DNA from 4 places in the Paenibacillus hamazuiensis genome. Region 1 is predicted to be linked to each of the others. Evidence: riboswitches for the same ligand, from Rfam matches in the RefSeq annotation. Region 1 holds a riboswitch; each other region holds the start of a gene.
What was found. A riboswitch is a leader RNA that binds a small molecule or an ion and turns the genes downstream of it on or off. The one in region 1 is predicted to bind cobalamin.
Positions count from the first base shown of each region.

Region 2: linked by a shared signal. The riboswitch ahead of MYS68_RS25770 (S-layer homology domain-containing protein) and the one ahead of nrdI (class Ib ribonucleoside-diphosphate reductase assembly flavoprotein NrdI) in region 1 are both predicted to bind cobalamin.
Region 3: linked by a shared signal. The riboswitch ahead of MYS68_RS11280 (energy-coupling factor ABC transporter permease) and the one ahead of nrdI (class Ib ribonucleoside-diphosphate reductase assembly flavoprotein NrdI) in region 1 are both predicted to bind cobalamin.
Region 4: linked by a shared signal. The riboswitch ahead of cobT (nicotinate-nucleotide--dimethylbenzimidazole phosphoribosyltransferase) and the one ahead of nrdI (class Ib ribonucleoside-diphosphate reductase assembly flavoprotein NrdI) in region 1 are both predicted to bind cobalamin.

Region 1 covers NZ_JALRMO010000001.1:5,283,276-5,290,980, forward strand. Annotated here, with positions in the region: gene MYS68_RS22870 (endonuclease MutS2) at 1-1,225, opposite strand, end outside; gene ymzB (protein YmzB) at 1,753-2,118, shown strand; gene nrdF (class 1b ribonucleoside-diphosphate reductase subunit beta) at 2,262-3,227, opposite strand; gene nrdE (class 1b ribonucleoside-diphosphate reductase subunit alpha) at 3,256-5,340, opposite strand; gene nrdI (class Ib ribonucleoside-diphosphate reductase assembly flavoprotein NrdI) at 5,327-5,686, opposite strand; cobalamin riboswitch at 5,835-6,045, opposite strand; gene MYS68_RS22895 (HoxN/HupN/NixA family nickel/cobalt transporter) at 6,203-7,237, shown strand; gene MYS68_RS22900 (HupE/UreJ family protein) at 7,255-7,705, shown strand, end outside.
Region 2 covers NZ_JALRMO010000001.1:5,931,740-5,939,444, reverse strand. Annotated here, with positions in the region: gene MYS68_RS25795 (carbohydrate ABC transporter permease) at 1-410, shown strand, start outside; gene MYS68_RS25790 (extracellular solute-binding protein) at 529-2,064, shown strand; gene MYS68_RS25785 (hypothetical protein) at 2,040-2,375, opposite strand; gene MYS68_RS25780 (MFS transporter) at 2,470-3,873, shown strand; gene MYS68_RS25775 (NAD(P)/FAD-dependent oxidoreductase) at 4,150-5,052, opposite strand; cobalamin riboswitch at 5,429-5,635, shown strand; gene MYS68_RS25770 (S-layer homology domain-containing protein) at 5,867-7,705, shown strand, end outside.
Region 3 covers NZ_JALRMO010000001.1:2,544,223-2,551,927, forward strand. Annotated here, with positions in the region: gene MYS68_RS11270 (cbb3-type cytochrome c oxidase subunit I) at 1-1,498, opposite strand, end outside; gene cyoA (ubiquinol oxidase subunit II) at 1,512-2,546, opposite strand; cobalamin riboswitch at 2,799-2,987, shown strand; gene MYS68_RS11280 (energy-coupling factor ABC transporter permease) at 3,134-3,901, shown strand; gene MYS68_RS11285 (energy-coupling factor ABC transporter substrate-binding protein) at 3,898-4,173, shown strand; gene cbiQ (cobalt ECF transporter T component CbiQ) at 4,170-4,973, shown strand; gene MYS68_RS11295 (energy-coupling factor ABC transporter ATP-binding protein) at 4,970-5,803, shown strand; gene MYS68_RS11300 (TVP38/TMEM64 family protein) at 6,143-6,760, shown strand; gene MYS68_RS11305 (glycoside hydrolase family 2 protein) at 6,918-7,705, opposite strand, start outside.
Region 4 covers NZ_JALRMO010000001.1:7,843,516-7,851,220, reverse strand. Annotated here, with positions in the region: gene bluB (5,6-dimethylbenzimidazole synthase) at 1-654, opposite strand, end outside; partial or broken gene cobT (nicotinate-nucleotide--dimethylbenzimidazole phosphoribosyltransferase) at 1,054-2,067, opposite strand; cobalamin riboswitch at 2,340-2,534, opposite strand; gene MYS68_RS34635 (aldo/keto reductase) at 3,104-4,084, shown strand; gene MYS68_RS34630 (ABC transporter permease) at 4,159-4,917, opposite strand; gene MYS68_RS34625 (ABC transporter ATP-binding protein) at 4,919-5,845, opposite strand; gene MYS68_RS34620 (uroporphyrinogen-III synthase) at 5,966-6,775, opposite strand; gene MYS68_RS34615 (sensor histidine kinase) at 7,123-7,705, opposite strand, start outside.

The sequences.
Region 1 (7,705 bases):
CGTCGAGCAGCACAAGCGAACGGGGGCCGGCCTGCCGCAAAATGTCAATCACATTGCGGATGTGCGAGGAAAACGTGCTGAGTGACTGCTCGATGCTCTGTCCGTCCCCGATATCCGCAAGCACGCGATCGTAAACCGGGAAAGTGCCGCCTTCCTCTACAGGCACCTGAAGCCCTGACTGCACCATCAAGCTCAGCAAGCCGACCGTTTTCAGACTAACCGTCTTGCCGCCGGTATTGGGACCGGTGATGATCAGCGCACGGTACGACTCCCCCAGCGCAAAATCAAGAGGAACCCCGCTGCTGCCGAGCAAAGGATGCTTGCCGCCACGAAACCTCAGCACTCCGTTTTCGTTGACAGTCACCTCGCGTGCATCCAGCGAAAGCGCATATTTGGCTTTGGCGAACAAAAAATCGTAATAGCCGATCGTCTCCAAATTGACCTTCAGCTCATGCTCATGCCCTTCCAGCTCCGCCGTAAGCATGCTGAGCACTTTCGCCTCCTCCCGGACCTCCTCCCTCTTCAGCTCGCTTAGCTCCAGCTGCGGGCCCGCGAGATCGGCCGGCTCGACAAACACTGTTTGCCCGCTGGAGGACTCATCCAGCACCGTCCCGGCGATCATCTTCCGGTGCTCTTTTTTCACCGAAAGCACATGCCGGCCGTTTCGGCTGCTGACGACGTAATCCTGCAGATAGGGACGGTACTTCTGCATCAGCGCGTCGAGCTTCTTTTTGATCCGCTCCTCGCATACCGCCATCATCTTGCGGATTTTGGCGAGCTCCTTGCTCGCCTGATCGGTTACCCGGCCGCCCCGGATGCAGCGGTCCAGCTCGCTTCTGAGCGAAGCCAGCTCATACATCGACGAGGCGACGTCGCCGATCGTAGGTGCCGCTTCCCGCTTATGCAGCATAAACCGGCGGAGCTGGGCCATGCTCTCGAGCAGCCGGGCAAACAGCGACATCTCTTGCTCGGAATACACATAGCCGCTGCCGAGCAGATTCATCAGCGGCTCGATGCCTTCCAGCGCAGGCAGCGGTACGCTGGAGCCATGCCGCAGGATGCGCTTCGCTTCCTCCGTTTCCGCAAGCAGCTTGCGGATCAGCCGCGCGTCGTACATCGGCTCGAGCATGTCGACCCGACCTCTGCCGAGGTAGGACATGCAGTAAGAATGCAGCACTTCCTTCACTTTTTCGTACTCGAGCCTTTGTTTGCTAAGTTCGTTCATGGGGATACCTCCTGAAAAATATTTGCGCAAGCGCAGAGCGCCGTTCAAAAAAACAACCTCAACACGCTCGCAGGCAAAACAAAAAAAACGGAAGACGGCCAAAAACGCCACCTTCCGTTATGTTCATGCAATCCAAGGCCCTACGCAGCAGCATACAGCGCTTCCCCGCCCGGAAAACGCAAAAAACCGCGCTTAAGAAAGCACGGTTCGATAGGCTGCTGGCTATATGGCCGGAGCATGTCGGATGGACCGTTTTGTTCTTAACCTCAATTCACGTTAATGCGAATCCGCGCACAACTTAACAAACCTGCCGTTTTACGAACAGACAGGCGGTGCAGCTTCCGCATCAACCTATGAAATTGATCAGTTAAGAACGACCCCGGACATCAACACATCTCCCTAGCATGAATTAGTTATAGTGTATGCGGTTTGGAAGCGATTGTCAACCCGATCCATGGTTGGTCCGCCCTCCGCAGGGATAACCTAACGGTATACGTTGCAAGAATGACGCAAGGAGGCAGCAAATCATGCAGAACTCAACCGAACAGCTCGCCCAGTGGCTGGAGACTTGCCGCAACCGCCCCGTACATATCGTGAAAAAAGAACAGGACGACGTCGACGAAGTTCGCCTGACGCTGGAAAACGCCGTATTTGCCCGCAGCGAGCGAAGCGACCCGGACGACTACGTCGCAAGCTCCGCGCTGCGCCTGCACGGAGACGGCACCGTCACAAGCGACGGAGGCGACGTGCCGCTCCCGAACGGCGTCTTCGAAATTCCGCTGGACGGCCATTGGCACAGCCAGGCGGACGGCCAAAGCTTGCGCATCACGACCGACCGCGCCAGCTATATCATTACGCCGCAAGCGCCGCAGTCACAGCAGCTCGTGCATTAAGCGGCGCGCGGTTCACCATCGCCGCGACAAAGACAAAAAGCCGCCGATTCCCGGCGGCTATCTTATTGAGCGACCCAAACAACGGACGAATCCATTTTTTCGAGGGGGGCTGTACCCCTCCGGCCACTCTTGAAAACGTGTAATTAAAAATCGAACTGAAAATCGCTGTCCTTCAGCGGCTCGACATGAATGGTGCGAACGTACCCGTTCCCTTTCTTGGAAAAGAAATCGTGCTGCTTCGTCCGCGTGCTGATGCCGTTGAAGACGATCGGGTTGATCTCCTCGTCCGGGAACAGCGGCTCCAGCCCGAGGTTCATCATCGCTTTGTTCGCGTTATAGCGCAGAAAAGCCTTCACCTCGTCCGCAAGCCCGATGGCGGTATACAGCTCCTCCGTGTACTGCTCTTCGTTGCTGTGCAAGTAACGGAGAAGACCGCAGAGCGTCTCGTAAGCCGCCTGCTGCTCATCCGGCTCCAGCTGCGCATACACTTCTTGAGCAAGCAGGCCGACATACAGCCCGTGAATGCTTTCATCGCGCAAAATAAGGTCGATGATTTCGCCGCTGCTTGTCATTTTGCCCTGCCCGGCCAAATACAGCGGATAAAAAAAGCCGCTGTAAAACAGGTAGCTTTCCAGCAACACCGACGCCGCCATCGCCAAATACAAGTCCTTGCGCGTTTCGATGCCGTTGTAATACTGCGATATCGTCTCCGCCTTGATCTGCAGGAAGCGGTTGTTTTCGACCCAGCGAAAGACGCTGTCGATTTCTTCGGTCGTCGCCAGCGTTGTAAAAATGCTGCTGTACGATTTCGCATGGATCTGCTCCATCATGCCCATAAACCCGAGCACCGCCTTGCGCTGCAGCCCTTCCACATGCTCGAGTATTTTCGGCATGCCGACTCCGCCCTGCACCGTATCGAGCAGCGTCAGCCCTCCGAGCACCTTCATGTATAATTCTCGCTCAGCCTCACTCAAAGTCAGCCACGACATCTTGTCGTCGGAGAGCGGAATTTCCTCGTCCGTCCAAAACTGCATAATATTTTGATTCCAGAACGTGATCGAAAAATCGTCGTCCGGGCGGTTCCAATTCACAGCTTTCCAAGAACTCATCCTTGTCTCTCCCATTTCTGTATGTATCTTATACGGAGCAGCTGACGCACTCCTCAACGGACAAGCGGTTCGTCCGGGTGTAATACAGCGACTTCAAGCCTTTTTTCGCCGCGTAAATGTAATAGCGGGCGAGCTCCCTCGTCGTGACGTCGCTGTTGACGTGAAGCACGGTCGATATTCCCTGATCGACGTGTGCCTGGATTTCCGCGATCAGATCCAACACTTTGAACTGATTCATTTGGTAAGCCGATTTATAGAAAAAGTAATTATCAGGGCTCAAATACGGCATCGGATAGTAAGTCGTCGAATTGGCGTAAGTCCGCGTTTCGATCGTCTCCACTACCGGCATGACGCTGGACGTCGCGTTCTGGATGTAGGAAATGCTTTGCGTCGGAGCAATCGCCATCCGGTAGGCGTGGTACAGCCCGTGAGCCCGCACCGCTTCCTTCAGCTTCCTCCAATCTTCCGGAGACGGGACATGAATGCCCTCGAACAGCTGCTTTACCTTGTCCGTTACCGGGCGGAAGTCGGTTTCCGTATACCGGTCGAAATAGACTCCGCTCGCATAGTCCGACCGCTCGAAGCCGTCAAACGTGATGCCGGTTGTTTTGGCGATGTCCATGCTTTTTTCCAGCGAGTGGAAGTTCATCGTCATGAAAAAAGTGCGGGCGAAATCTTTCGCTTCTTCGCTTTCGTACGCGATTTGGTTTTTCGCCAAATAGCCGTGCAAATTCATCGCGCCGAGTCCGACCGAATGCAGCTCGCGGTTCGCTTTCGCTACGCCCGGCGCATTGGCGACACTCGTCATGTCGCTGACCGCCGTTAAGGCGATCATCCCTTCGTGCACCGATTCCTTGATCTTTTTCCGTTCCATCACATTGACGATGTTAAGGGACGCAAGATTGCAGCTTATATCTCTGCGGATCAGATCGGCCACGCCGTAATCGCCGATTTCCGACGTTTCCTGCAGCTGGAAAATTTCCGTGCACAGGTTCGACATCTTGATCGAACCGAGATTTTTCAATGCATGCACGCGGTTGGCGTTGCTTTTGTTCATGATGTACGGGTAGCCGGATTCGAGCTGGATCGTGGCGATCTTGACCAGCATATCCCGCGCGCTCATGACCGCTTTCTTGCGCACGCGGTCGTCGGCGAGCAGGGTGTCGTACATCTCGTCCATGTCCATATCGTCCAAATGCACGCCGTAAGCCTGACGGACCGTATACGGAGCGAACACGTGAAGCGGCTTGTTTTCCTCGGCAAGCTTGTAAAACTTATCCGGCACGATGAGTCCGATCGACAGCGTCTTCAGGCGCGTTTTCTCGTCGGCGTTAATTTTCTTGCTGTCGAGAAACTCCATGACATCCCAGCCGAAAATGTTGTAATACGCCGCTCCGGAACCTCTGCGCTGCCCCATCTGATCCGCGTAGGAAAACGCGTCCTCCATCAGCTTCAGCACCGGCATAATGCCTTTCGCCGCGCCTTCCACGCCTTTGATCGGCTCTCCCCGGCCGCGCAGCTTCGACAGATTGACGGCGACGCCGCCCCCGATTTTCGAAAGCTGCATGCAGACGCCAAGGATGAAGTTGATCGAATTCAGCGAATCGTCCATTTCGAGCAGGAAGCAGGACACCATCTCGCCGCGCCGGCTTTTGCCCGCATTCAGAAACGTCGGCGTGGCCGGCTGCAGCCGCTGCTCCATCATCGCCGAAGCGAGCGCCCTCGCCGCGCTCATATCGCCGCGGGCGAGATGCAGGGCGACGATCGCCACCCGGTCGGGATAATGCTCGAGATACAGCGAGCGGTCGTTGCTTTTCATCGCATAATCGGTATAAAATTTCGACGCCGCCATATAGGAAGGAAATTCGAAGCCGTAGCCGTGCGCGATCGCAAAAATCTCCTCCACATCGGCCTGCGAATACCGCTCGTACACATTCTCATAGTAGTCGTTGTCGATCATGTAGCGAATTTTAGACGCCGTATCGGCAAAGCGCATGCTCTTCGTATGTACTTCTTCCATGAAAGCCCGAACGGCTTCCTTATCTTTATCCAATTGGAAAAATCCGTCCGTTCCTCTTCGCATAAGCAAGTTGTTTAATTCAATGTGCCGCAACGAGGCTCACCTCTCTCTTAAATTTTTCCACATCGCCGCTTGTTCCGGACAGCTCGAATTTGCTCAGCACCGGCACTCCGTACTCGCGGGCGATCCGGTCCGCGCTCCGCGCAAAGCCTTCGCCCCAGTTGCGGTTGCCGCTGGCCGATACGCCGACGAGACGGCGATGGTTTCTTTTCAGAAAAGCGGCCACCTTATCCGGCACCTGACCGAACCCGGTCGTATATGTAACGAGCACGAACGGCTCGTCCACCGTCAATTGCTCTTCGATTTGTACCGCGGGCATATCCAGCTTGCCGACAAACCGCCGGACATTTCCCGTCTTGGAATCATAAACAATGAGCAAATCTCTCGTCTCCTTCCGGCATTCGCGAAGAATTCACCCGAATGAAAAAGCGCATCCGGCAAAGAAGGGCCGAATGCGCCAGTACGTGCACGCAACAAATGCGCACTTGCGTCTTGGACGAAGCGAACACCTTCCTGTTCTCCGCAGGGTGTGTATCTATGAACAGGCAGGTCTCCTGGCTCGAGGTTCAACGTACGTAAGGTCCGCCTTCCCGGCTTGTCCGACAAGACAATGCCAGTGGCTGCCCGGACCGATACTCCTCTCTTACAGTGGCGGGACCGCGCCGGCTTCTCACCGGCTTCCCTTTTAAGCGATTCGTCGTTTAACGGTCGAATCGCACCTATTCAAAACCATATGTAGTTAGTGAATTTAAATTTATATCAATATATTGTATTTGTCAATCTATTTCGGAGCATTGGTAGAAAAAGATTCCTCCCATTATCTTCACACTAAAGGCAATCTGTGTTACATTGAAAACGATTCGTAACACGAAGTTTCGGGAGAAGGTGGATCTTTTTGCGAAAAAATCGGCATAATGCCGCAAAACAAGGCTCCTGGCTCGGCTACGCCGGAGTCGTCGCACTGCTGCACGTGGCGGGCATCGCCTTTTTGTTCGTCGCTGCGCGGCAGCATCCGGGACTGTGGGGAATGGGGCTGCTCGCCTATACTCTGGGACTGCGCCACGCGTTTGACGTCGATCATATCGCAGCTATCGACAATACGGTCCGCAAGCTCGTCGAGCAAAAGAAAAACGCCCTCGGAGTCGGCTTTTATTTTTCTCTCGGTCATTCTAGCGTAGTGTTTCTGATGGCGATCGCCACGGCGCTCTCCGTCCACTGGGTGCAGGAGGAAATGCCGGAAATGCAGGAAATCGGCGGCATGATCGGCGCTTCGGTATCCGGCGCTTTCCTTGTGATCATCGGCATCATCAACCTGGTCATTTTAATCAATCTGTTCCGGCTGTTTCGCCAGTACCGCAAAGGAAGCAGCGGGCCCGACGAGTTCGAGCAGCTGCTGCAGTCGCGCGGATTTTTCTCCCGCCTGCTGAGCCCGCTGTACCGGTTCGTGAGCCGGAGCTGGCACGTGTATCCGCTCGGTTTTTTATTCGGCCTCGGCTTCGATACGGCAAGCGAAATCGCGCTGCTGGCGATATCGGCCGGAGCGGCCCAGGATCAGCTGCCCGTGCTCGGCATATTGTCGTTTCCGCTGCTGTTTGCTGCGGGGATGAGCCTGATGGACACCGCCGACGGCATTTTCATGAACAGGGCTTACCGCTGGGCTTTCAATACTCCTATGCGAAAGTTATACTATAATTTGTCGGTCACCGCGCTGGCCGTCGTAGCCGCTCTCTTGATCGGCACGATCGAGCTGGTTCAAGTCGTTTCCGAGAAGCTCGGCCTGTCCGGCGGCATCTGGGACCAGGTCCAAAACATCGACTTCGGCACGCTCGGCTATATGCTGGTCGCATTGTTCGTGCTGGCGTGGGCCGTCTCCGTCGCCATATGGAAATGGTTCCGGCTGGAGGAACGCTGGAGTTCTCTTGACGCTTAAAGGAGCATAACGATAACATGCTGACCCGTCTGTTCCGTCTGCTTCGCGCAGGCATATGGCTCTTGGCGGCGCTGCCCCTCGGATGGGGATGGCTGCCTGCCGCCGAGGCGCACCCGCTTAATAACGGCTACTCGCAAATCTCGATCGAAGGAAAGACCGTTCAATACGAGCTGACGATTCCTGAGCCCAGCCTGCTCGCGTACGATACGAACAAAGACAACAAGCTGGAGCCCGCCGAGCTGGATGCCCAGCGCGCGGCGCTCGAAGCTTATATTCGCGCGCATCTGGAGCTGGAAACGCCGTCCGGCCCGCTTCCGCTTGCCCTGAATTCCATAGAAACCACCGAAAAGACGGGGATTCCCGCCGTTTCGTTCCGCCTCAGCTTCGCCGGACAATCCGCCGTCACCGGCCTCACCATACGTTACAGCCTGCTGTTTGACGATGCCGATCCGCTGCATCTGAATTTCG
Region 2 (7,705 bases), 650 kb from region 1:
TCGTCAAATCGTTTTTCGAGGAAATTCCGAACGAGCTGATCGAATCGGGGCGGATCGACGGCTGCACCGATATGGGCGTGCTGTGGCGCATCGTGCTGCCGCTCTCCAAACCGGTGATCGCGACGTTCGCTCTGTTTTACGCGGTGGCGCACTGGAACGATTTCTTCAACGCGCTGATCTACCTGACCGATGCCAAAAAGTGGCCGATGCAGGTGCTGCTCAGACAAATCGTGCTGCTGGCAACGGGAGCGCTCGACCAAGGAACCTATGATCCGACCTATGTGAAGCCGCCGGACCAGTCGATTAAAATGGCCGTTATCGTCGTAGGCACGCTGCCGATTTTGCTCGTCTATCCGTTTTTGCAGAAGCATTTTGCCAAGGGCGTGCTGCTGGGGGCGGTGAAAGGGTGACCTTTCATAATGCGGATTGTTGCAGGCAGCGGCCTTAAGGATCGGTAAGACGGCCGGCCGGTGCATGCTTCATCATAAACAAGTATACTTTGGGAGACCGTTAAAGGGAGGAAAAGGAATGACCTGGACAAACAAGAAAAAAACAATTGCCGCTGCGACCGGCGCGGTATTAACCGTATCCATGTTGGCGGGGTGCGGCGCAGGCTCGGATGCGAAAACGGAAGCGCCAAAAGCGACGGGCGGCAAAGAGGCTCCATATCCGATCTCGGTGATGCTGAAAAGCTACACCAACGATTCGGCGACGGCGGAAAGCAAGGTTTGGAAAAAAATTGAAGAGTACACCAACGTGAAGCTGGACCTCCAGTTCACGCCCGACGCCAACTACGGCGACAAGCTGAACATAGCGCTCGCGTCCGGCAGCTTGCCTACGCTGGTGTTTGTCAATAACGCGAAAATGTCCGCGGTGGCCAATGCCATTAACGGCGGCGCTTTTTGGGAAATCGGCCCTTATCTTAAGGATTATCCGAACCTCAGCAAAGCGAACCCGACGATTCTTAACAATACATCGGTGAACGGAAAATATTACGGTCTGTACGTAACCCGCCCGATCGGAAGGATGGGGATCAACTACCGCAAAGACTGGCTCGACAACCTGGGCATGAGGGAACCGACGACGATCGACGAGTTTTACAACATGCTGAAGGCATTCACTTACAACGACCCTGATAAAAACGGCAAAAACGACACCTACGGCATGGTCGTCACCCGTTTCGGCGGGCCTTGGGACATCATGCAAACGTGGTTCGGAGCGCCGAACAAGTGGGGCGAGAAGGACGGCAAGCTCATTCCGGCCCATTTGACGCCGGAGTATATGGAAGCGCTTAAGTTTTTCAAAAAGCTGTATGACGAGAAGCTCGTCAACCCGGACTTTGCGGTTTACGATTCGGCCAAGTGGAACGACCCGATCGTTAACGGGCAGGCGGGCGTAGCGATCGACGTGACGGAGCGCTCCTACCAAATCGACGAGAAGATGAAGCAAAACAATTCGAAGGGCTACATCGACATCATCGGCGCGGTGAGCGGCCCGACCGGCCTTCACAACCTGCCGACGGCCGGACATAACGGCATGTTCCTGATCTCGAAGTCCGCCGTCAAAACGGAAGCCGATCTGAAGAAGGTGCTGACCTTCCTGGATAAGACGAACGACAGGGAAATGCAAATTTTGATCAGCCAAGGCCTCGAAGGCGTTCATTACAAGGTGGAGGACGGCAAGCTGATTCCGATCCTGCTCGCTACCGATCCGATGACGCCGGACATCAACAACAAAAACATCACCCAGCTGCTGTCCTCGATCCCGTACCTGACGCCGGAGCTCTTCAAGCCGGCCACGCCGCTGCGGGCCAAATCGCTCGAGGTGCAGAAAGCGAACGAGAAAATCGTCGTTCACAATCCGGGCGAACCGTTTACGACGCCGACCTATACGCAAAAGGGCACGCAGCTCGACCAGATCGTCGAGGACGCCAGGACGAAATTTATCGTCGGCAAAATCGACGAAGCCGGCTACAAAGCCGACATGGAGCTCTGGAGGAAGAGCGGCGGCGACGATTATACGAAAGAGATGAATGAAGCTTACGCGAAAAGCAAGGGGAAGTAAACGGGACAGGTTAGGCGAAACCCGGCATTGGCGGAGACCAAGGCCGGGTTTTTGTTTTTTTGTGAGGCATCGCCATTTTCATCCGCCGGGATCTTGTGGGATAATACGGTCAAGGAAAGGATGGACCGGGGTTCGTGGACCGGAATGCAAGCTGTCGGGCTTTTGTCAAATTTGTTATGGAAAACTACACGATTTCGCAGGAACAGGCAGACTCTGTCGTCGAAGAATGTGTTTATGCCATTCGGGCTGTCCGCCTTGAGAAAGCCGGCGCCGGCTTTGTCCCCGGGAGCTGCCGTCCCGTCGAATGTCATCGATATTGCCTCGAGAAGCAAGGTCGGGCGCAATGAAGGTGCCCATGCGGCAGCGGGAAAAAATATAAAAAATGCTGTGGGAGATGAGTAGAGAGTGGAGAGAGAGAACAACCGTACGAATCGACCGCCAACCGCCGGTGGAGCGGCCGCGTCCGGCCGCCTCGTCACGGCGCTGTGCTTTGTGCTGTTCTTTTCGGTGATGAATGCGACGATGTTCAACGTGGCGCTGCCCGATATTGCCGCCGATTTCAGCTTAAGCCCCTCGGCGGTCAGCTGGATCGTCACCGGATATTCGGTCATTTACGCGCTCGGGTCGCTGCTTTTCGGCAAGCTGGCCGACAAATACCCGCTGAAAAGGCTGATCACGATCGGCTTGCTGCTTTTTGCGGCGGCTTCCGCCTTCGGTTTTTTCGCAAATTCCTACGCGCTCGTATTAATAGCCCGATTCGTCCAGGCCGCAGGCGCTTCCTGCGTGCCGGCGCTTGTGATGCTGATCCCGGTCCGTTTTTTTCAGCCGGAGCAGCGGGGCAAGGTGATGGGCGTCATCGCATCGACGATCGCCTTTTCCTCTGGACTCGGTCCGATTATAGGCGGCTTTATCGCGGGCCATTTGGGTTGGAATTACCTGTTCCTGATCTCGCTGGCCGCCCCGGTCGTGCTGCCGCTTATTCGCCGGTCGCTTCCTGAGGAACAGGTTCGGTCCGGGGAAAAAGTCGACTTGGTCGGAGCCGCCCTGCTCGGTGGCGGAGTAGCGGCATTCATGCTGGCCGTAACGCAGTTCAGCGCCCTGTGGCTGCTAGGAAGCGTCGTTCTCACCGCGCTGTTTCTTTGGAGGACCGGCAAATCGCCCAATCCGTTCATTCAACTCAGGCTGTTTTACATATCCGGCTTTGTGAACGGACTGGTCGTCAGCTTTACCGGATTTTTTACTGTTTTCGGCGTTTTTCTGCTGACTCCCATCATGTTAAAAGGACTGTACAACCTAGACGCGCAAACGATCGGCTTCGTACTGTTCCCGGCCGCCATGCTGGCCGCGCTGCTCGGGAGGGTCGGCGGGCAGCTGGCCGACCGGCGCGGCAGCAAGTATACGCTGTACGTCGCACTCACGATGCTGGCCTTCGGATTGCTTTGTTTATCGGCAGTGAACGGCTTATCGCCCTGGATCATCGCCTGCGCTTTACCCTTCGTCAATGTGGCTTTCACCTTCATGCAGGCGTCGCTGGCCAAAGCCGTTTCTTCTTCTCTGCCGAGGGAGCAAACCGGGATTGGAATGGGGGTTTACAACCTGGTTAACTTTTTGGCTGGGGCGATCAGCGGCTCCGTCCTGACCAAAGCGATCGAGTTTGACGCAAGTTCGCTGAACTTCACCTCGCTCGGGCAACCTACCACGTTTGGGGCGGTGTATTTTGTCCTGGGGCTGCTCGCGCTTGCCGATATGCTGTGGGTGTTCTGGAAATTGGAGCGGAAAGCGGTCGCCGTACCGACAATGGGGAAGTAGCTTGGCCCATCCGCTTTTCGCCCTCTGTGTCCGTGGTCTTGTTTTGCCGGTTGTATGAGTTCGTCGGCCACGGTTGGACTCGCGTCGACACAGGCTTTCATAAATCCCTAAATCATTAGGTTTGTCTGAAGGCGTACTACTGTTCCCGCTACAAGTTTACCCTTTTGGGCGCAATTTAAGCAAAAAACGCAAGATTAATCGACAGCCCCCTATAGTTCGCTAAAAAGATCGATGAGGGTGGCCGATACTTATAGGCAGGTACTGATTCTTAAAGGCTCACTCAAACTCCTCGTCCGACAAATCCGTATTTATCCTCATGGCGACCCGGCTGCCGGACGCCGCGGCAAGCACCAATTGAGAGGGCCCGATGTACGCAGCATCTCCAATGACAAATAAGCCGGGGATATGGGTTTGTCCCCATTCATCGGTCGCAATCCCGCCGATAGGCGTTGTTTCGCAGCCGAGCTGCTCCGCGAACGGTACGCTTTGCACGAATCGGGGAATCACGAAACCTCCGGCCCGCGGAATCTCGGTTCCGTCCGCGAACCGGACATGCTCCAAGCGCCCGTTTTGACCGACGAACGCCGCAATACGCTGCTCCATGACCACAATGCCTTTGGCTTGGAGCTGCTTTTTTTGTTCATCCGTCAGAGGCGCCCGGCCGTTTGTGCAGACGACCAAATCCTTGCTCCAATTGAAGAGCAGCTTGGCCGAGTGAAAAAAGGTCGGCAGTTCGGAAACGACGACAAGAGGTTGGTCCCGCAGTTCCCACCCGTCGCAATAAGGGCAGTTAAACAAGCTTTTTCCGTACAGCGGGTAAAAGCCTTCGATGTCCGGAAATATCTCCTTGACGCCCGTCGCGAGAATCAGCTTTCGCGCTTGAACGCGAACGTCGGACGAATCGAGCAGCTCGAACCCGGACTCCAGCTTGCGAACGGAAACGATTTCGGTTTGCAAATGATCGACAGACGGATACCGGAGCACCTCCTCGTAAGCAATGCGGCGGAACTCGGACGGCGTAATGCCGTCTCTCGTAATAAAACCGTGGGACGCATGCGTAACGGCATTTCGCGGCCGGTTGTTGTCGATCAAAGCGATACTTCGTCTTGCTCGGCCAAGCACGAGGGCAGCATTGAGACCGGCAGGTCCTCCGCCAATAATTGCGCAATCGTAAACCATCATAATCAGCTCCTTATAATTGGATATTAAAGACTCTTTATGTCCATAATTAGACATCCCGAGCAGATCGACCCGGAAGGCGAGTCCGCGCAATGAACCCGAACGGACACCGGCGCCGCTATAGCCTATCTCATATGCCGGCTGCCGATAAACGACCATCCGCACTTAAAGCGGCGTGGGCCAAGTCCCCCAGTCTTGAATCGGGGACTTATTGGATCTATAATATCCTTGAAGGCAGTAGTATGTCAAGCAGACAAGAAGTGACCGGAGCAAAATGCCGTTTTATCCCGCTTTCCCGGTTTATTTTTCCAATGAGTCGAGGCTTGCAAAAAAGGTTGGACGGCCCGCAAGGTTCGTGGTATCCTTTTAAAATAATTGAATATACTCGGATAGATGTCGAAGAGGGAGCCGGCGGCTCCATGCCTTCGGCAAACAGGGAAGTCCGGTGAAAATCCGGCACGGTCGCGCCACTGTAAGCGGGGAGCGTCTTCCACCAGGTCACTGTCTCCACAAGGAGGCGGGAAGACGGAAGAGCAGCTACGATCCGCAAAGTCAGGATATCTGCCTATCCGGGAGAACCGCCGCCTACGCGAACATAGGAGAGGGGAACGACTGCCTGTCAGGAACATTCTTCGCCTGCAAGTTTGTCAGCGCATCATTTCGGCATCCCTTTCTCCGGGATGCCTTTTTTGCTGTTTAGGAAATTATGCGGGGCCCCCAAAGTGTCAGGAATGCGCTGCAAAGGCCCGTTTCGCTTTGGGGAATTCGTTCGGTTCGCTTAGGCTATCAACAAAGAGAGGGGAATTTGCAAGACATGAAGAGATGTACCTATTTAAAAAAGACCGGCCTGATCCTGCTGAGCTGGTGCCTGCTGCTGTCCGTGCTGGGCGGGACGCCGTCTGCGTATGCGGACGAAGCGGGTAAGGGGCAGATCACGGTCCCGCAAGCGATGGAGGACGCGGCACGTTATATCATGACCGTGGACGGAAACGCGTTGACGGACTGGGACGCCTATGCGCTGGCGAAAGCCGGGAAGCCGGTTCCGGTCTCGTATTTGGCGGCGATCAGCGCCCAACTGGAGCAAAACGGCGGCCGCTACAGCAACGTCACCGACTATGCCCGGATTGCGCTGGGCGTGAAAGCGGCGGGAGGCAACCCGGAGCAGATTGCGGCCGGCAAGACGACGCTGAATTTTATCCAAAGCATTTATGATAACGATGCGATGACGGCGCAGGGCACGAACGGCGCGATTTACTCGCTGCTTGCCCTGAGCAGCGGTACATACGGCATTCCGCAAAACGCGAAATGGAGCGCCGATAAAATCGCAGCCTGGCTGATCCAGCAACAAAATGAGGACGGCGGCTGGCCGCTTGCGGCCGGTGGAGTGAGCAGCGTAGATATTACCGCATCCGCCATCGGCGCATTGTCCGCATACAAATCGCTGCCCGGCGTACAGCAGGCGATTGACGAAGGCGTCGACTGGCTGTCGGCAGTCCAACTGACGAACGGCGGTTTTTCGGAAAAGGGGATCGGCGAAAGCTCGGAGAGCGCCGCGCAGGTGATCATGGCGTTGTCCGCCGCCGGCGTCGACGCCCGCAGTACGGACTTTACGAAGGCAGGCGGCAATCCGCTCAGCTATTTGTTCAGCTACCGGCAAAGCGACGGCGGGTTCGCCCATGTGACCGGCGGCCCTTCCGGCGCGGGAGCGACCGGGCAGTCCTTGATGGCGCTGGCCGCCTATGAGGCGTTTACCGGCGGCAACAGCGGATCGTATGAAGCCGTCCTAAGCTCCGGCAATGGAGGAACGACCGGGGCTGTGAACGCTGCCGTCCGTGTCGTCGGGCCGGACAAAGTGATCGCCGATGGCTACGCTACGGCAAAGACCGCTTACGAGGCGGTAACCCAGGTGTTAAAAATTGCGGGTATCAAATATGAAGAAACGCCGGAGCATTTTTTCTTATCGGTAAACGGGATTTCCGGCAGCGGCGGCACTTATTGGTATTATAACGTCAAGCGACAAGGCGTATGGGATTACACCAACACCAACATGCTCGGCTTGTATGATTACGAGCTGCGCAGCGGCGACGAAATTTATTTGTACTACAGCGGATATGATACCGCGCTGGTCAAGTCGATCGAGGTTACTCCGGCGCTGCCGGTGGCCGGCCAAGCGTTCCAGGTGAAGGTGCAGCAGTCGGTGTGGAACTGGGTGTACAACCGGGAAGACGTAACCGTGGCATCCAGCGTTTATGTGGAGCTCGGCGGCAAAAAGGTGGAAACGGACGCCCAAGGCATAGCGCTGTTCCCGGACGGTCTTCCCGGCGGCACGTATAAGGCGGAAGTAACGGGATACCGCACCGGAACGGCTCCGAAAATCGTCACGGACTCCGCGACGGTGATGATCGGCTCGCTTCCTTCCGATCCGGCCATCGTCCGGATCGAAGGTTCTTCGGCGACACATGCGTCCGGAAAAGCTTATTTCACGAATTTGCTGGATAGCGTCCAGCAGCTGCTGACCGAGAAGCAGGTCCCTTTCCAAATCGTTAATTTCAGCTTCGGAAAATATATTAAATCGGTCGGGTCGGATGCCGATTCCTGGCTTTATGCCATCCATCGCGATGGCAAATGGGTCATTCCGATGGTGGGGATGGCG
Region 3 (7,705 bases), 2.7 Mb from region 1:
TCGATATAAAGTTCAGCGCCCACCAGCCGGTATCCCAGCCGTAGGAGCTCACGCGGCGGGTCATGCCGTCAAGACCAACTACATATTGAGGCATAAAGCACACATAAAAACCGATGTTCCAAGTCCAGAACGCCCATTTTCCGATCGTTTCATTTAGCTTGAAGCCAAACATTTTCGGCCACCAGTAACTCAAGCCCGCGAAGTAGCCGAAGGCAACGCCGCCGATCAGCACCTGGTGAAAGTGGGCGATCAGGAAATAGCTGTTATGGAACTGAAAATCCGCAGGCGCGACAGAGAGCATGACACCGGTCATACCGCCGATGACAAAGCAGGGAATGAATCCGATCGTCCAAAGCATCGGTGTTGTAATCGTAATCCGGCCGCGATACATCGTGAACAGCCAGTTGAAAATTTTGACTCCCGTCGGAATCGCAATGATCATGGTTGTAATCGCGAAGAAGAGATTGACATCCGCACCGGATCCCATCGTAAAAAAATGATGGAGCCATGTAAAGTACGCCATGAGGCTGATGCTTATCATCGCAAACACCATGGAACCGTAGCCGAACAAACGTTTCTTCGAGAAGGTCGCCACGATCTCCGAGAAAATCCCGAAAGCGGGCAGCACGACGATGTAAACTTCCGGGTGCCCCCACATCCAGATCAGGTTAACGTACATCATGGCGTTGCCGCCGCCGTCCATCGTGAAGAAATGCGCTCCCAAAAAACGGTCCAGAAACAGAAGCGCCAGCGTGACGGTCAGCACGGGGAACGCGACGATGATCGCAATGCAGCTTGAGAGCACCGACCATGTAAACATCGGCACTTTCGACCAAGTCATTCCGGGCGCACGCATTTTGACGATGGTCACTATGAAGTTGATTCCCGTCATCAACGATCCGATCCCGGAAATCTGCACACCCCAGATGTAGAAATCCTCCCCTACGCCGGGGCTGCCCGTCAATTCCGAGAGCGGCGGATACGACAGCCAGCCGGCATTCGCCGATCCACCGATAACGAACGACATATTGAACAGCATCGCACCGAAGAAAAACAGCCAGAAGCTGAGCGAATTCAGGAACGGAAAAGCGACGTCACGCGCGCCGATTTGCAGCGGTACCGCGATGTTGAATAAGCCGAACATGAGCGGCATTGCCATGAACAAGATCATGATGACACCGTGAGTCGTGAACACCTCGTTATAGTGTTCCGGCGACAAAAACTTCATATCGGGAAAAGCGAGCTGCGTCCGCATCATCAGCGCGTCGACGCCGCCGCGGAACAGCATGAGGAGCGAAGCGATAATGTACATAATTCCGACTCGTTTATGATCGACGGTCGTCAACCACTCGCGCCAAAGCCAGCCCCATTTCTTGAAATATGTCAGCACTATGACGATGGCTGCCATCGTCAGAACGATGGCGACGTCCGCTCCGTAAATCAGCGGGTCGCCGGTGACGAAAAACCACGAAGCAAAATCTTTTATTTGGTCAATCACGGAAGTCATCCTCTCATTTGCCATGATTCATATGCATGCCGTCCATGTGATGATTGGATTGGCCGGAATTGCCCATGTCATGGACATCCTTCTGCGCATTATTGCCGGGTGGAAGCTGTCCGCCCTCGGTATGCTCCGCCGCCTTCTCGCCGCTGAGAGTTTGCGCCTTCCGGGTAATCCCCGGAGGCGCTCCGCGGCTCATGGAGTACTCGTGGACAATTTTCTCGAACAAGCCGGACGGAATCGAAGCGTATGTAATGCGGTCCGAGATTCCGGGCAGCGCAAGCTTTTGATAGCCTTCGTCCGTCAGCGCGTTTCCGCTCCCCTTGGCTTCCGTTACCCATTTATCGAAATCCGCCTGGGTAACGGCCTTCGCGGTAAAACCCATTTTCGCGAATTCGCGGCCTGTAAAATTGGCTCCGGTGCCCATATAATTACCCGGCTCGTCCGCTTGAAGATAAAGCGTCGTCGACATGCCGGACATCGTGTAAATCATCCCGCCAAGCTGCGGCACCCAAAACGAGTTCATCGGACCATCCGAGGTGAGCTCGAACTTAATCGGTGTACGTTCCGGAATGACCAGGTAGTTGACGGTTGCGATACCTTGCTCCGGATACTGAAACAGCCATTTCCAGTTTAAAGACGTCACCTGGATCGTGACGGGTTTCTTCTCAGATTCGAGCGGTTTAGCCGGATCAAGCGCGTACGTATAACGCGCCGTCGCAATGGCCAGGACCAAAATGACGAGAATCGGGATACCCCACCAAATAATCTCCAGTTTAGTACTGTGAGACCATATGGGCTGGTAGGGCGCATTGTTGTTCTTCTTGTCGCGGAAGCGCCATACAATCCAGGCCGTAAGAAGCAGAACCGGGACCAATATAATAAGACAGAGCAGTATCGTGAAATTGATCAAATCACGCTGCTGGGCGCCAATTGGCCCCTTCGGATCGAAGACGATCATCGACTCGCAGCCCGTGGTTAGCGTGAAAATGCCCGCGACGACGCCAAGCGCGGTAAAGCCTCGCAGCATATTCGCAATTTTCATAAGTCCCTCATCTCCTAAGCAGTACTGAGCATTCACTTATTTAGCCTCAGGGATGTCATTAACATGTATAGTGTCCGTAATAATTTGAAAAATATAACATATTTCAACTTTATTTCTAAAATAGTTTGTATACGCTATTGTCTGCCTCGAAGCCAGTTTATCGAATCCGGTGTTATCTTTAAAAGAATTTATGCTACTAAGAAGGAAATAACCGATTCATATCGAATAGTTGTTATTTGAAACTTATGAATTGCATACACTGCTAAATTAGGTGCCCTTGTGAAGACAAGGGGTAACAGGGAATCGGGTGCAAATCCCGAGCGGTCCCGCCACTGTAATCGGGGAGTTACTCTCAGGCGAAGTCACTCGTAATCATACGGGGAAGACGAGAGAAAACGAAGAACCGAGAGCCAGGAGACCTACCTAATTTAAACACCCACAAGCCTTCGCGGAAAGGAGAGGTGTACGAAACCATGTGCCGACTATTTTTCTTCATAGCCGTCTATTGAAGCGTACTCCGTAACCAATCCAATCTTGGGTTGGTTTTTTTGTTGTTCGATCCATTTTAGTTACAGGAGGAAATGCAAATGAAAGTCCAAAAAACAGCGAGCACCTTATTATTAATTCTAGGGTTTACCCTGTACTTTGCCGTAAATGAACCTCAGTCCGCTTATGCCATGCATATTATGGAGGGTTTTCTTCCCTTGGGTTGGGCAATTTTTTGGTGGGTTTTGTTCTTGCCGTTCTTTATATTGGGGCTGCGGGCGTTGATCAGAATAACAAAGGAAACACCCGAGTTGAAAATTATGCTGGGCTTAGCCGGCGCGTTTACATTCGTCCTTTCGGCGCTTAAGATCCCGTCGGTTACAGGCAGCAGCTCGCATCCGACCGGGACCGGTCTCGGAGCGGTTATGTTTGGGGCGCTGCCTATGAGCGTGCTTGGCTCCATCGTCTTGTTATTCCAGGCTTTGCTGCTCGCGCACGGTGGCTTAACCACATTGGGGGCCAACGCTTTCTCGATGGCTGTCATTGGACCGATCATTGGCTATACCGTTTATAAAGGAATGATGAAGTCGACGGGGAAGCAGAAGCTGGCTATTTTTACGGCTGCCGCATCGGCCGATTTATCCACCTATGTCGTCACTTCCATCCAAATGGCATTAGCGTTTCCGGCGGAGAGCGGCGGGATCCTGGTCTCTTTTGTTAAGTTCGGCGGCATATTTGCACTAACTCAAATCCCTTTAGCGATAAGTGAAGGTATTCTGACCGTATTGATTTGGAACTGGCTGCAAACCTACAGCTCGGAGGAGCTGTCCGTACTGCAGCGTAAAATGAAAGGAGCAAATCAATCATGACAAATCGAAGCAAAAATATATTGATGTTACTGGCTGTGATCCTGCTCGCTGTTCTCCCCCTGCTCTTCGTCAATGGTGACTTTGGCGGAGCAGACGATGCCGCGGAGCAAGCGATCGCCGAGCTTAGCCCCTCCTACCGGCCATGGTTTTCATCGCTGTTTGAGCTTCCTTCCGAAACCGAAAGCATGTTGTTCGCGCTGCAGGCAGCTATTGGAGCCGGCTTTATCGGTTATGTGATTGGATGGTTTAAAGGCAAATCCAAAGCCCAATGATCAAGATAATTGACACACTTTCATACAAGAATAAGCTAAGAAATGTGTCTCCCTTGTGGAAGTGTACATTCGCAGCTTTGTTGTTTATCCTCTCCTACCTATCGCATCCTTTCGTACAATTCGCCATTATGAGCTGGATGTGTATATGGACGGTCATATACGCCCGTATCCCTGTCAAATATTATTTCGTATTGATAGGTGTACCATGTTTGTTTTATGCGGCTAGTCTGCCGGCCATCATCCTCGAGATTGAGCCGCTCGGTGAAGCTCTTCCCATGGCTTCGAAGTCGATTCTATTCGTCATTGCCCATTGGGCGGTCAGTGTCACCGAAACTGGAATTTGGAAGGCGGGCCATCTTTTCGCTCGTGTTGCGGCTTGTTTATCCTGTCTCACTTTCGTAACGCTTACGATCCCGACTACGGAGCTGTTTCAAGTTTTGAAAAAGCTGCGCATGCCCTCTTTAGTCCTGGAATTGATGCTGATCATGTACCGGTTCCTCTTTTTGCTTCTGGATACCGCCTCTACCATGTACAAAGCTCAATTAACGCGCGGAGGGCATGCAAACTTTCGAAGCAAGCTTACTGACATGTCCGTCTTGATCGTAAGACTGTTCGATAAAACGATGCACCGTTACAAGGGACTATCATACGGACTCACCGCAAGGGGATTTACGGAGGAAATTCAGATGGCACCGTATGCCGCGAAGCCGATGCCGCCCCGCTATAACTGGGAAGGCCGCATAGGTATCGTGATCCTGGTGCTTATTGAAATATGGTTCCGATGGAGGGAAACGGTATGAAATCGATTCTGGAAGCGCGTAGCGTAAGCTTTAGCTATCCGGGCAGTGAACATGAAGCTCTCTGCGGCCTGACCATGTGCATACCGGCTGGAAAGAAGATCGCCATTTGCGGACACAACGGCTGCGGAAAATCCACCTTTTTCCTCCACGCTGTCGGCATTCACAGACCTGTCAGCGGGGAGCTATTGTGGAACGGCTCCCCTATCGTTTATCATCCCGCAGGTCTGAAACAGCTCAGACAACAAATCGGATTGGTATTTCAGGACCCTGAACACCAGCTCATTTTGAATACGCCTTTTGAAGATGTTTCGTACGGTCTCCGCAATGCCGGAATGCCGGAACAAGAAATAAGCGTACGTACGCAAAATATGCTTGCAAGCATGAACCTCGGGCATTTGGCGGGCACGCCTATCCATCACTTAAGTCTGGGTCAAAAAAAGCGTGTCGCCCTCGCAGGAGTTCTGGCTCTGGAACCTGAGCTTCTCTTGCTGGACGAGCCCACAGCTTACCTGGATCGTGTTTCCGAGCATAAATTGGTGGAAGAATTGAACCGCATTCATGCAAATGGCATTACAATCGTGATGGCTACGCATGATATGAATTTGGCCTATTCGTGGGCTGATTGGGTCTTCGTCATGGATCAAGGGAAATGTTTGGCGGAAGGACCTCCGTCTGAGGTGTTTGCCAGGGAGGAACAGATTCTTTCTCTCGGTATGGAGCTTCCCTTACTGCTTGAATTATGGAAGGCTCTGCCCAAAACAGTACGTATGGAGGCATTGCCTCCGCGAAGCTTAGCCGAGTTTAAGCTGCTCATGGAAAAAATGCAATAAGACTCAACATAAATTCTGCGTCATCAATCAAATCACTGTACAGTACAAAACGGAGCGTCGACGGATTTATTTCTTCCGTTAAACGCTCCGTTTTTTTATCTGCGAACCTCTTGTTTATTGCAATTTGAATGCGGCTATGGCTCTGTTCAAATCCAAGGCCAGCTGAGCGAGCGATTGGGACGTCGACCCCGTTTCCTCGCTGAAGGCTGCCGCTTCCGGCCAGTTGGCCGATAACTCTTCAAGCGGACAATGTACACCAATGTAGAATGTTTTTATGTTACACTAAGTATGATCAACACGGCCAGAAGAAAGACTCGGACCAAGGAGACACCCTTCCAAATGAAGAAATGGTACACCATCGGCATGTATATCGTGCTCCTACTCATTGTCTATATATTCAAGGATGAAATTTTGCATTGGATGCAGTATGGGGATGCGCCCGTTCTGCTTATTTTTGCGGCTGCTCTCGGTTTTATTATCGTACCGGTCATTCCTTACAAAATAGTTATCGGCATGCTCGGGTTTATGTACGGTCCTTTGCTGGGCGCTTTGATCAGTTGGACCGCTGCTTCTGTCGCGTCTGTCATTGTTTTTTGGCTGGCACGTTACTTGTTTCAAAAGCAAGGCCGTGCTTACTTGTCCAAGTACGAGAAGCTGGAAAAGCTCCAAGCCGCTATTGAAAAAAATCCGTTCCTGACTATTTTATTGGCTCGATTGATCCCGGTTATCCCTCAGGCTGTCGTTAATGTCATTCCTGCCATTACTTCCATTCCGGTCGTTACATTCGCCGTCGCGTCCGCACTGGGCAAAATTCCTGCCATGCTCCTGTTTGCGTTCATCGGCAGCAATCTGTTTGCCGGCACCAGCAAGCTCGTTTTGTCCGTCGGCGTGTATGTTCTTTTTTTGGCGTCCGTCTACGTCGTCTACCGCGTCTGGCTCAAGAAGCGGCTGCTTTAGCAGCTTTGCTTCGGGCCAATTTTTGGTGTTGAACTGTCGTAACCCGGCAGTGTCCGTCGGGAATGATATAAAGTTCTTGTCAGTTGTTAATTTGCTCCAAGAAAAACGACAAAAAAAAGACCCGGAGCCATGCACCAAGTCTTTCTCCCCACGAATTTTACGCCAAATTGATATCCCTGATTTTTTTCAAATCTATCTTCGGCTGCCGGTATTCCGTGAGCAAACCGTTAATTTCCTGCTGCACATCGGTCGTCTGCGTGTAGCAGTAACCGCAAACATAAGGCACGTCTTTGATCGCTTGCGTAATTTCTCGATACCGCCGCAAAAATTCTTCCTCCGACTGCACCATACTGCCGTAACCCCAGCCTTTTCCGCCCTTGAAGGCAATACCCCCGTACTCACTGATGATAATCGGCTGTCCCTTGTATTCATACCCCCCGGCAAAAGCCAGTCTATGCTTGCTGAAGGAGCGCTCGTTACGTACGATCGGCTCCTTGTCCCGGTAACGGGAAGCGAACTTCTCTCCAAACTCCTCGTAATCGTGTAGAGTAAGAATGTCCGAAACCGTGTGCTCCCATCCGTCGTTCACGACGACCGGCCTTGTCGCATCGAGCGACTTCGTCAAATGATAAATCGCCTCCGTAAATGCCTGCTGTTTACGGTCCGTAAATACTTGAGGAATTCCCCACGACTCATTGAAAGGGACCCACGTGATTATGCACGGATGATTGTAGTGCTGGCGGACGATATCCGCCCATTCCTGTGTAAAGCTGCGCACCGCTTCATCGGAATACTCATAGGTAGCCGCCATCTCTGACCAGACGAGCAGTCCTTTCCGATCGCACCAATACAGAAATCTCGGGTCTTCGATTTTCTGATGCTTCCTCACGCCATTGAAGCCCATCTCGAGGGTCTTGTCGATGTCCTCGATGATCGCTTCTTCGG
Region 4 (7,705 bases), 2.6 Mb from region 1:
GTAAATAAGCTCCTTCAGATCAAGCCGCTTGCGCCAATTGGCCGTCTCGAGCAGCGGCTTCTCCGGAAATTCGTCCGTATAACCGACCGAGAGAAGCGCCACCGGATCGATGTGCGGCGGTATATCGAGAATGTGGCGAATATCCTGCTTTTTATAAAAGCTGACCCACCCGACCGCAAGCCCCTCGGCTCGAGCAGCCAGCCATAAATTTTGAATCGCGCAGGAAACGGAGGCGAGATCCGTTTCCGGAATCGAATTGCGCCCGAGTACGTGCAGGCCGCCCCGCGTCGGGTCCAGCGTCACGCACAGCGTGATCGGCGCTTCCGTGAGCGCTTCGATCTTCAGCCGGGCAAACTTTTGCGCCTGCTCGCCTTCGTAATGGAGCAGCAGCGCCCGCCGCTCTTTGTCCGCGGCCTGGCGCAGCCGCTCCTTCGTCTCCTGCGACTTCACGACGATAAAATTCCACGGCTGCATAAATCCGACCGACGGCGCATGATGCGCCGCCTGCAGAAGCCGGAGCAGCAGCTCCTCCGGCAGCGGATCCGGGCGGAACGAGCGGATGTCCCTCCGCTGCTCGATCGCTTTGTACACCGCCGCTTTCTCGGCGGCGGTAAAGGGATGGGCCGCAGCAGCGCCTCCCGGCGCCGGTGCGATTATTGGCGCGGCGCTTCCGGCCGGATCGGCCTCTTTCGCCTGCGCGCCGGCGATCGGCTGTCCCGCTTCGCCAACGCCAAACGAGGCGTCAGCCGAAGCACCCCCGAACATCCCGGCGGCTGCCGCTCCCATTCCGTGCCCATCAGACTGATCACGCCTTGCTTCCGCAACCGGCCGATCCGCCGCCTGTCCGCCGAACGGATCGCCCTCCATCGCCGCGGCTGCCTTCCGCTCCGCTTCGGCCAACGGCGAACCGCCGTCCGGCCCCGAAGCCATCCCGCGCTCCCCGGACCCGGCGGCAAGTATCTTGCTGCCCCGATACACCTCCCGTACGTGCGGCGCCGGATAGAGCGCGTACTCCTCCGGCTCCGGAGCGGGGCTCGGAAGTCCGAGATCGGCGAACGTCGCCATCTCTTCCGCGAGGCGCACAGCCGCATCGAACAGCGGAAAAGCAAGCGCCGCTCCCGTCCCCTCGCCGAGCCTCATGCCCAGGTGAAGCGCAGGAGCAAGGCCCAGCTCCTCGAGCATAACGCGGTGCGCAGGCTCCGCCGATACATGCGAGGCGAACATGAAATCGCGGCAGCGCGGCTCCAGCCTGTACGCAGCCAAGGCGGCGGCACCGGTAATGACGCCGTCGACGACGACCGCGAGGCGGCGCGACGCCGCACCGAGAATGACGCCGGCCAGCCCGGCGATTTCGAGCCCGCCGACCTTCGCGATGACGTCGATCACGTCGCACGCATCCGGCGCATTCACGCGGATCGCCCGCTCGATCACTTGCGCCTTCGCCTCCAGCGCCGCATCGTCCAGCCCCGTCCCGCGTCCTGTCAGCTCGCGCACCGGCCTCCCGGTGAACACCGCCGCCATCGCCGTGCTCGGGGTCGTGTTGCCGATGCCCATTTCGCCGAGGCCGATCATCGCAGCGCCTCCGTCCGCCAGCGCCTCGGCCGTTTCAATACCGATGCGGATCGCCTCCGCTGCCTCGCGCCGGGACATCGCCGGACCAAGGGCCATATTGGCGGTTCCTCCGCGCACCCGGCGCGATTCGATTCCTTCCGGCGCCTCCTCCAGACGGCTGCCGACATCGACCACCCGCACCTGCGCCCCGGTCAGCCGCGCAAGCACATTGACCGCTGCCGCCCCCCGGGCAAAATTGCCGATCATAAGCCCTGTCACCGAGGCAGGATAGGCGCTGACGCCCTCTTCCGTCACCCCGTGATCGCCGCACATGACAACAATCGCTTTTCGTCCGATTTGCGGCTTGTCGGTCGCCTGAATGCCGGCAAGCGCCACCGCGATGTCCTCCAGCGCACCCAAGCTGCCCGGCGGCTTCGTCAAATCGTTCATACGCATGCGCATGCGGCGCATCGCCACCGAATCCAACCGTCCGATCCGGTCCAGTACCTTCGTCAATGTCTCCAAGACGATCTTCCTTCCTGTTTACTGGGTACAGCATGCAGCAGCCCACACTTTTAAGCCAAACGCCTCTCCGCCTTTCTCGTCGAACCGCACGGAGGAAGCCCCTTTTGCCCATGAAAAAAGGCACCTCCATTGGAGATGCCCAGCGCTCAAGAAATACGTATAAGTTAGCAAAGTCGTGCTCCCGCCGCAAAAACTTGTCTGCTCGACAAGCCGGACAGAGCTGCACTGCCGCCTTACACCTCCCTAATTACGCGTAGGTTCCAATGGTGCTGTCGGAACAGGCAGGTCTCCTGACTTGCGGATCATGGCCATTGCCCCTTGCCTTCCCATTTCGCAGATCGAAACAGTGGCGTTCGGAGCGGCTCCTCGCTTACAGTGGCGCGACCGTACCGGATTTTCACCGGTTTCCCTATTAAGTCGAGTCCGATAAACTCGACACCCATTCCCAAAAAAATATATTCGATTTTGTGCTTAAAATATACCACGAACTTCGGAAAAGCGTCCACCGTATTTTGCTAAAACCTCCCCACCTAGCGATAGAAGCGAGCTTCCTTCGACAGGACACTGCAGCCAGAGTAAGGCGTTCGCACGAAATCGCGGGCGGCTCAGCGCTCACAAAATAAAGGAACTCACGTTCGCTATTTGCCGGAAAATGATATATCTGAAAAAATAGAGGAACTGAGATGCGCTAAATCGGTGGAAAATGGCAATTGTATAGAGCAAACAGGCAAATAACACATCTGAGTTCCGCTAATTTCCAAAAATGATCGAAATCGGCCCACTTAGCGAACCTCAGTTCCTCTATATTCCCGCTTAAGCTGATAACATCTTACACAAGCGGGCTGCCCCCGCCGTTCAGTCACCGCCACGCAAGTCGGTTAACGCAACGCCTCGGGCATGGATCGGCACTCACCTTCAAGTGACTAAATATCCCCGGCGACACTATCTTTACTGCATTTGCGTACTTTAAGAAACAGGCCGGTCCGCGTATGATGGAATTGAAGATATTTCCTGAGGAGGTTTGGTTATGGAATATGCTTATCTCGGAAAATCGGGACTTAAGGTGAGCAGGCTGTGCCTCGGCACGATGAACTTCGGCGTCGATACCGACGAGAAGGAAGCGTACCGGATTATGGACGCCGCGCTCGACGCCGGAGTCAACTTCTTCGATACGGCCAACGTATACGGCGGCCCGGGAGCCCGCGGCAAAACGGAGGAAATCATCGGTCGCTGGTTCGCCCAGGGCGGCGGACGCCGGGAGAAGGTCGTGCTTGCCACCAAGGTGTACGGCGATATGGAAGATCCGAACGACGGCCCCAACGCGCCGCGCGGGTTATCCGCTTACAAAATCCGCCGCCACCTGGAGGCGTCGCTGCGCCGGCTGCAAACCGACCATATCGAGCTGTACCAAATGCACCATGTCGACCGCAACGTCTCGTGGGACGAATTGTGGAACGCTTTTCAAACCCATATAGCACAAGGTAAAATCAGCTACGTCGGGGCCAGCAATTTCGCCGGACGCGACCTGGTCAAAGCGCAATACGAAGCCAAAGCCCGCCATTTCCTCGGCCTCGTATCCGAGCAGCATAAATACAGCCTGCTCTGCCGCCTGCCGGAGCTCGAAGTGCTCCCCGCCGCCGAAGAGCACGGCATCGGCGTCATCGCCTGGAGCCCGCTCGACGGGGGCCTTCTTGGCGGCAACGCCTTGAACCCGGCGCAGGGTTCAAGAAGCGCGCGCAGCGTGGAGCGGGTGGAGCGGCATCGCGGCCAATTGGAGGCGTTCGGCAAGCTTTGCCGGGAGCTCGGCGAGAGCGAAGCCAACGTGGCGCTCGCCTGGACGCTCGTGCATCCGGCCATGACCGCGCCGATCATCGGCCCCCGCACGCTGGAGCAGTTCCAAAACACGCTGCGCGTCGTGGAGCTGAAGCTGGACGAGGACGTGCTGAAGCGGCTGGACGAGATTTTCCCGGGGCCCGGAGGAGAAGCCCCCAAAGCTTACGCCTGGTAAACGAAACCGCAAACCTTGTCCGAAGCAGAAACGCCAAGCCCATATGTCATGGCTTGGCGTTTTGTCGTTTTTCTCTACCCGGCGACATCTCGCTTCGTAAACAGCGCCCAGGCGACCGCATAAAAAACAACCCAATATATAACGAGCATCGCCACGGAAAACCCGAGCGACATCCCCGGCAGCAGCGGCTTTCCGCCGTAAAAATACGGCTCCAGGTTCGTGTTGGCGAACAGTACGTATTTTACCCAGCTGTACTGCAGCATCGAAAGCACGCCAACCGCCGGCTCCGCAGTAAACATCAGGAACATCGACAAGCCGATGGCCAGCGAGCTGCTGCGGAACGCGGAGGAAATCATAAACGCCAGCGTCACCGACATCAGCGTATCGACAAGCTTAAAGCCGTACCCGGCCGCGATACGTCCGAGTCCGTCATCCGGGCCGGAAACGCCGATTCCGAAAAACAGCAGCCCGATAAAATACGAGCTGACGAACAGCACGGCAAGCAGGGTAACCATAAACAAGATCACGGCGATATATTTGGCCAGCAAAATTTTGCTGCGGCTGGCCGGGCGGATGAGCAGCAGCTTGACCGTTCCCCACGTAAATTCGGAGGCGACGATGTCTCCGGCCACGATCACCGAAAAAATAAACGCCAGCGTGGACAAATGACTGCCCATCGCCATGAAATCAAACGCGCCGCCGGGGGTCATTTTGACGATAAATTTCATCATCACGGCGAATCCGAGCAGGATGACCGGAAGCATAGCGATCATAATCCACGTTCGGGTCCGCAAATAAATTTTCATATTTTCGTTGCGAACAAGCTCCGCCATATTAAACAATGCGATTCCCCCTCGTCACCTCGAGGAACTGATCCTCCAGCGTTTTGGTCATCGTATGGATGGCGAACACCCCGATGCCCGCTCCCACCAGATCGGCGTTCAGCCGCGCGATTTGCCGGCGGGTCAGCCGCACCGTAAACGCGCCTTCGCCGCCGTTCACCTTGCCTCCCGTTGCGGCCTCCGCTATCGTGCAAGCCTGATCAAGCCTGTCCACTTCGAAGCGCACGTCAAGCGCCTCTTCATCCTGCCGCGTTTCCTTGAAGGAACGCACATCGAGCAGCTTGCCGTTTTGAATGATCGCGATGCGGTCGCACATCAGCTCCATTTCGGAAAGCAGATGGCTCGACACGATCACGGCGAGTCCCTCTTCCCGGGCCAGCCCGCGCAAATAGTCGCGCAGCTCGCGGATGCCGGCGGGATCGAGCCCGTTGGTCGGCTCGTCCAAAATAAGCACGGACGGGCGATGCAGCACCGCCTGGGCGACGCCCAGCCGCTGCCTCATGCCGAGCGAGTACGTCTTCACTTTGTCGTGGATGCGCTGCTCCAGTCCGACGAGCCGGACGACTTCATCGATCCTCTCCTTATCTATTCCGCCGGGGATCATCCGGGCAAAATGAATGAGATTTTGGTACCCGGTCATAAACTTGTACAGCTCGGGGTTTTCCACGATCGCTCCGACGTGGAGCATCGCCTGTTCGAACTGCTTTTGCACGCTGAGATCTTTGATCAACACCTCGCCCGAGGTGATCGAGATCAGTCCGACCATCATGCGGATGGTCGTCGTTTTGCCGGCGCCGTTCGGCCCGAGAAAGCCGAATACTTCGCCGGGCATAACTTCGAAGGACAATCCGTCCACGATCGTCCGCGAACCGATCCGCTTTGTTACGCCGTGCAGCCGCACGACCGGAGCTGAATTCATAAGCGAGTCTCCACCTTGTTATTTTATTTCCGCAAAAAAAATCGCGCATGATGCGGTCATACCACTCTCCACATCATGCACGATTATGCCTGCATATTCAAGCTGCGCTGCCTAATAAATCTAAGCCATCCGCTCGTAATATTGAGCGAGCGCCACCATCATGCTGCCCATCCGTTCTTCCTCCGGAGCGACGATGCGCTCGATGCCCTCCTCGCGAAGCGCCTCGGCGGTCACTTTGCCGACCGCAACGGCGACCGTTCCCGTGGCGAACGCTTGGAGAAGCCGATCCGCCGTTCCCTGCTCGCGGGCGTATCTCATAATATACCGCACCTGCGGCGTGCTCGTGAATGTGACCGCATCCACCTCGCCGCCCGCGATTTCCGCGATGAGCCTGTCAAGTATGTCCAGCTCCGGCGGCACGTGCAGGTACGGCAAAATTTCGTAGAATACGGCCCCCTGCTCCTTCAGCCAGTTCACAAGCCGCGGCGCATGATCGCCGTACAGCTGGAGCGCGATGCGCTTGCCTTTGACGTCGTAAGGCTGCAGAGCCCGCAATATGCCGGTGGTCGTCCCGTCATCGTCGCGCACCGCCGGCTCAAGGCCGAGGCTGCGCAAATATTTGACCGTCTTGTAGCCCCGGGCGGCGATGCGGATCGTCTTCAGCTTCTCGATGAAAGCTTCGGCCGCTCCCATCTTCTCCGCAGCGCCGTAAAGCATCTCCGCTCCGACGCCGGTCGTCAGGATGACCCAGTCCGCCCCTTCCTCAAGCAGCCGGCGAATTTGCGCCTCCACCTTCTCCTGTTCGATCGCCACCGTCCCCTGCGCGGGACGGACGAGCGGAATTCCGCCCATTTTTTCCACGATCACGCTCAGCTCCGCCGCCTTTCGCGGCCCCGTTAAAGCAACCCGCTTTCCTTCCAGTCTGCGCACCGGACATACCCCTTCCCCAAAGATGCCAAATTACCAGTTAGTCGATACGAACTCCGTACGTTCCGATTTCAAAGAAAGATAAATATAAAAAACCAACGCTACCAAGAAGTATGGCACATAACAAATGGAGTAAGCAATATTTTTCATATACGTCACCTTTCCTAACATCATATTCTTTATTTGTATATTAGCCGAAAAGTTAACGAATTTCAAGAAAAATATTGCTTATTGTTTGCATAAGATCATTTTATACACGGATAAATACGAATGAAATCGATAAAAAAACATTGATCGTTCGTAAAAATCGGACAACAGTCCATTTCCGCTCCAGTTTTTCATGTTATCTTTTATAACGCGAACTTCATTTTCAGCATAGCCGTTTCTTTGATATGTATCCGGATTGTCGTTCCCGTCCGGCCGGATGCACTCGAATGCAGTGTCATTTTATACTCGCCGCCGAAAAGCATCTTCAAGCGGGAATCGACGTTTTTCATACCGTAGCCGGAGGAGGAAACGGAGGCATTCTCCAGCACATCCGCGTCCAGCAGCCGGAGCTGCTTAGCGAGCTGCTCCGGCTTCATGCCGATGCCGTTATCCCGGATTTCCAGCACGATTTCATCATGCATTTTGCCGCCGGTTACGCTGATCTGTCCCTTGGCCCTTAGCCGCCTTATACCGTGGACGATCGCATTTTCCACCAGAGGCTGCAGCACCAGCTTGCCGATCGGGTATTCCGCAATATCCGGTTCGAGATTCAGCGTAAACTCGAACCGTTCCTCGAAGCGAATTTTTTGGATGCTCAGATAAATCCGGATCATCTCGAACTCCTCATGCAAAGAGATGACTTCCTTTCCCTTGCTTAATATGATCCGGAACAGCTTGGACAAACCGCTGACCATCTCGCTGATTTTGCTTTGCCTGTTTTCCTGC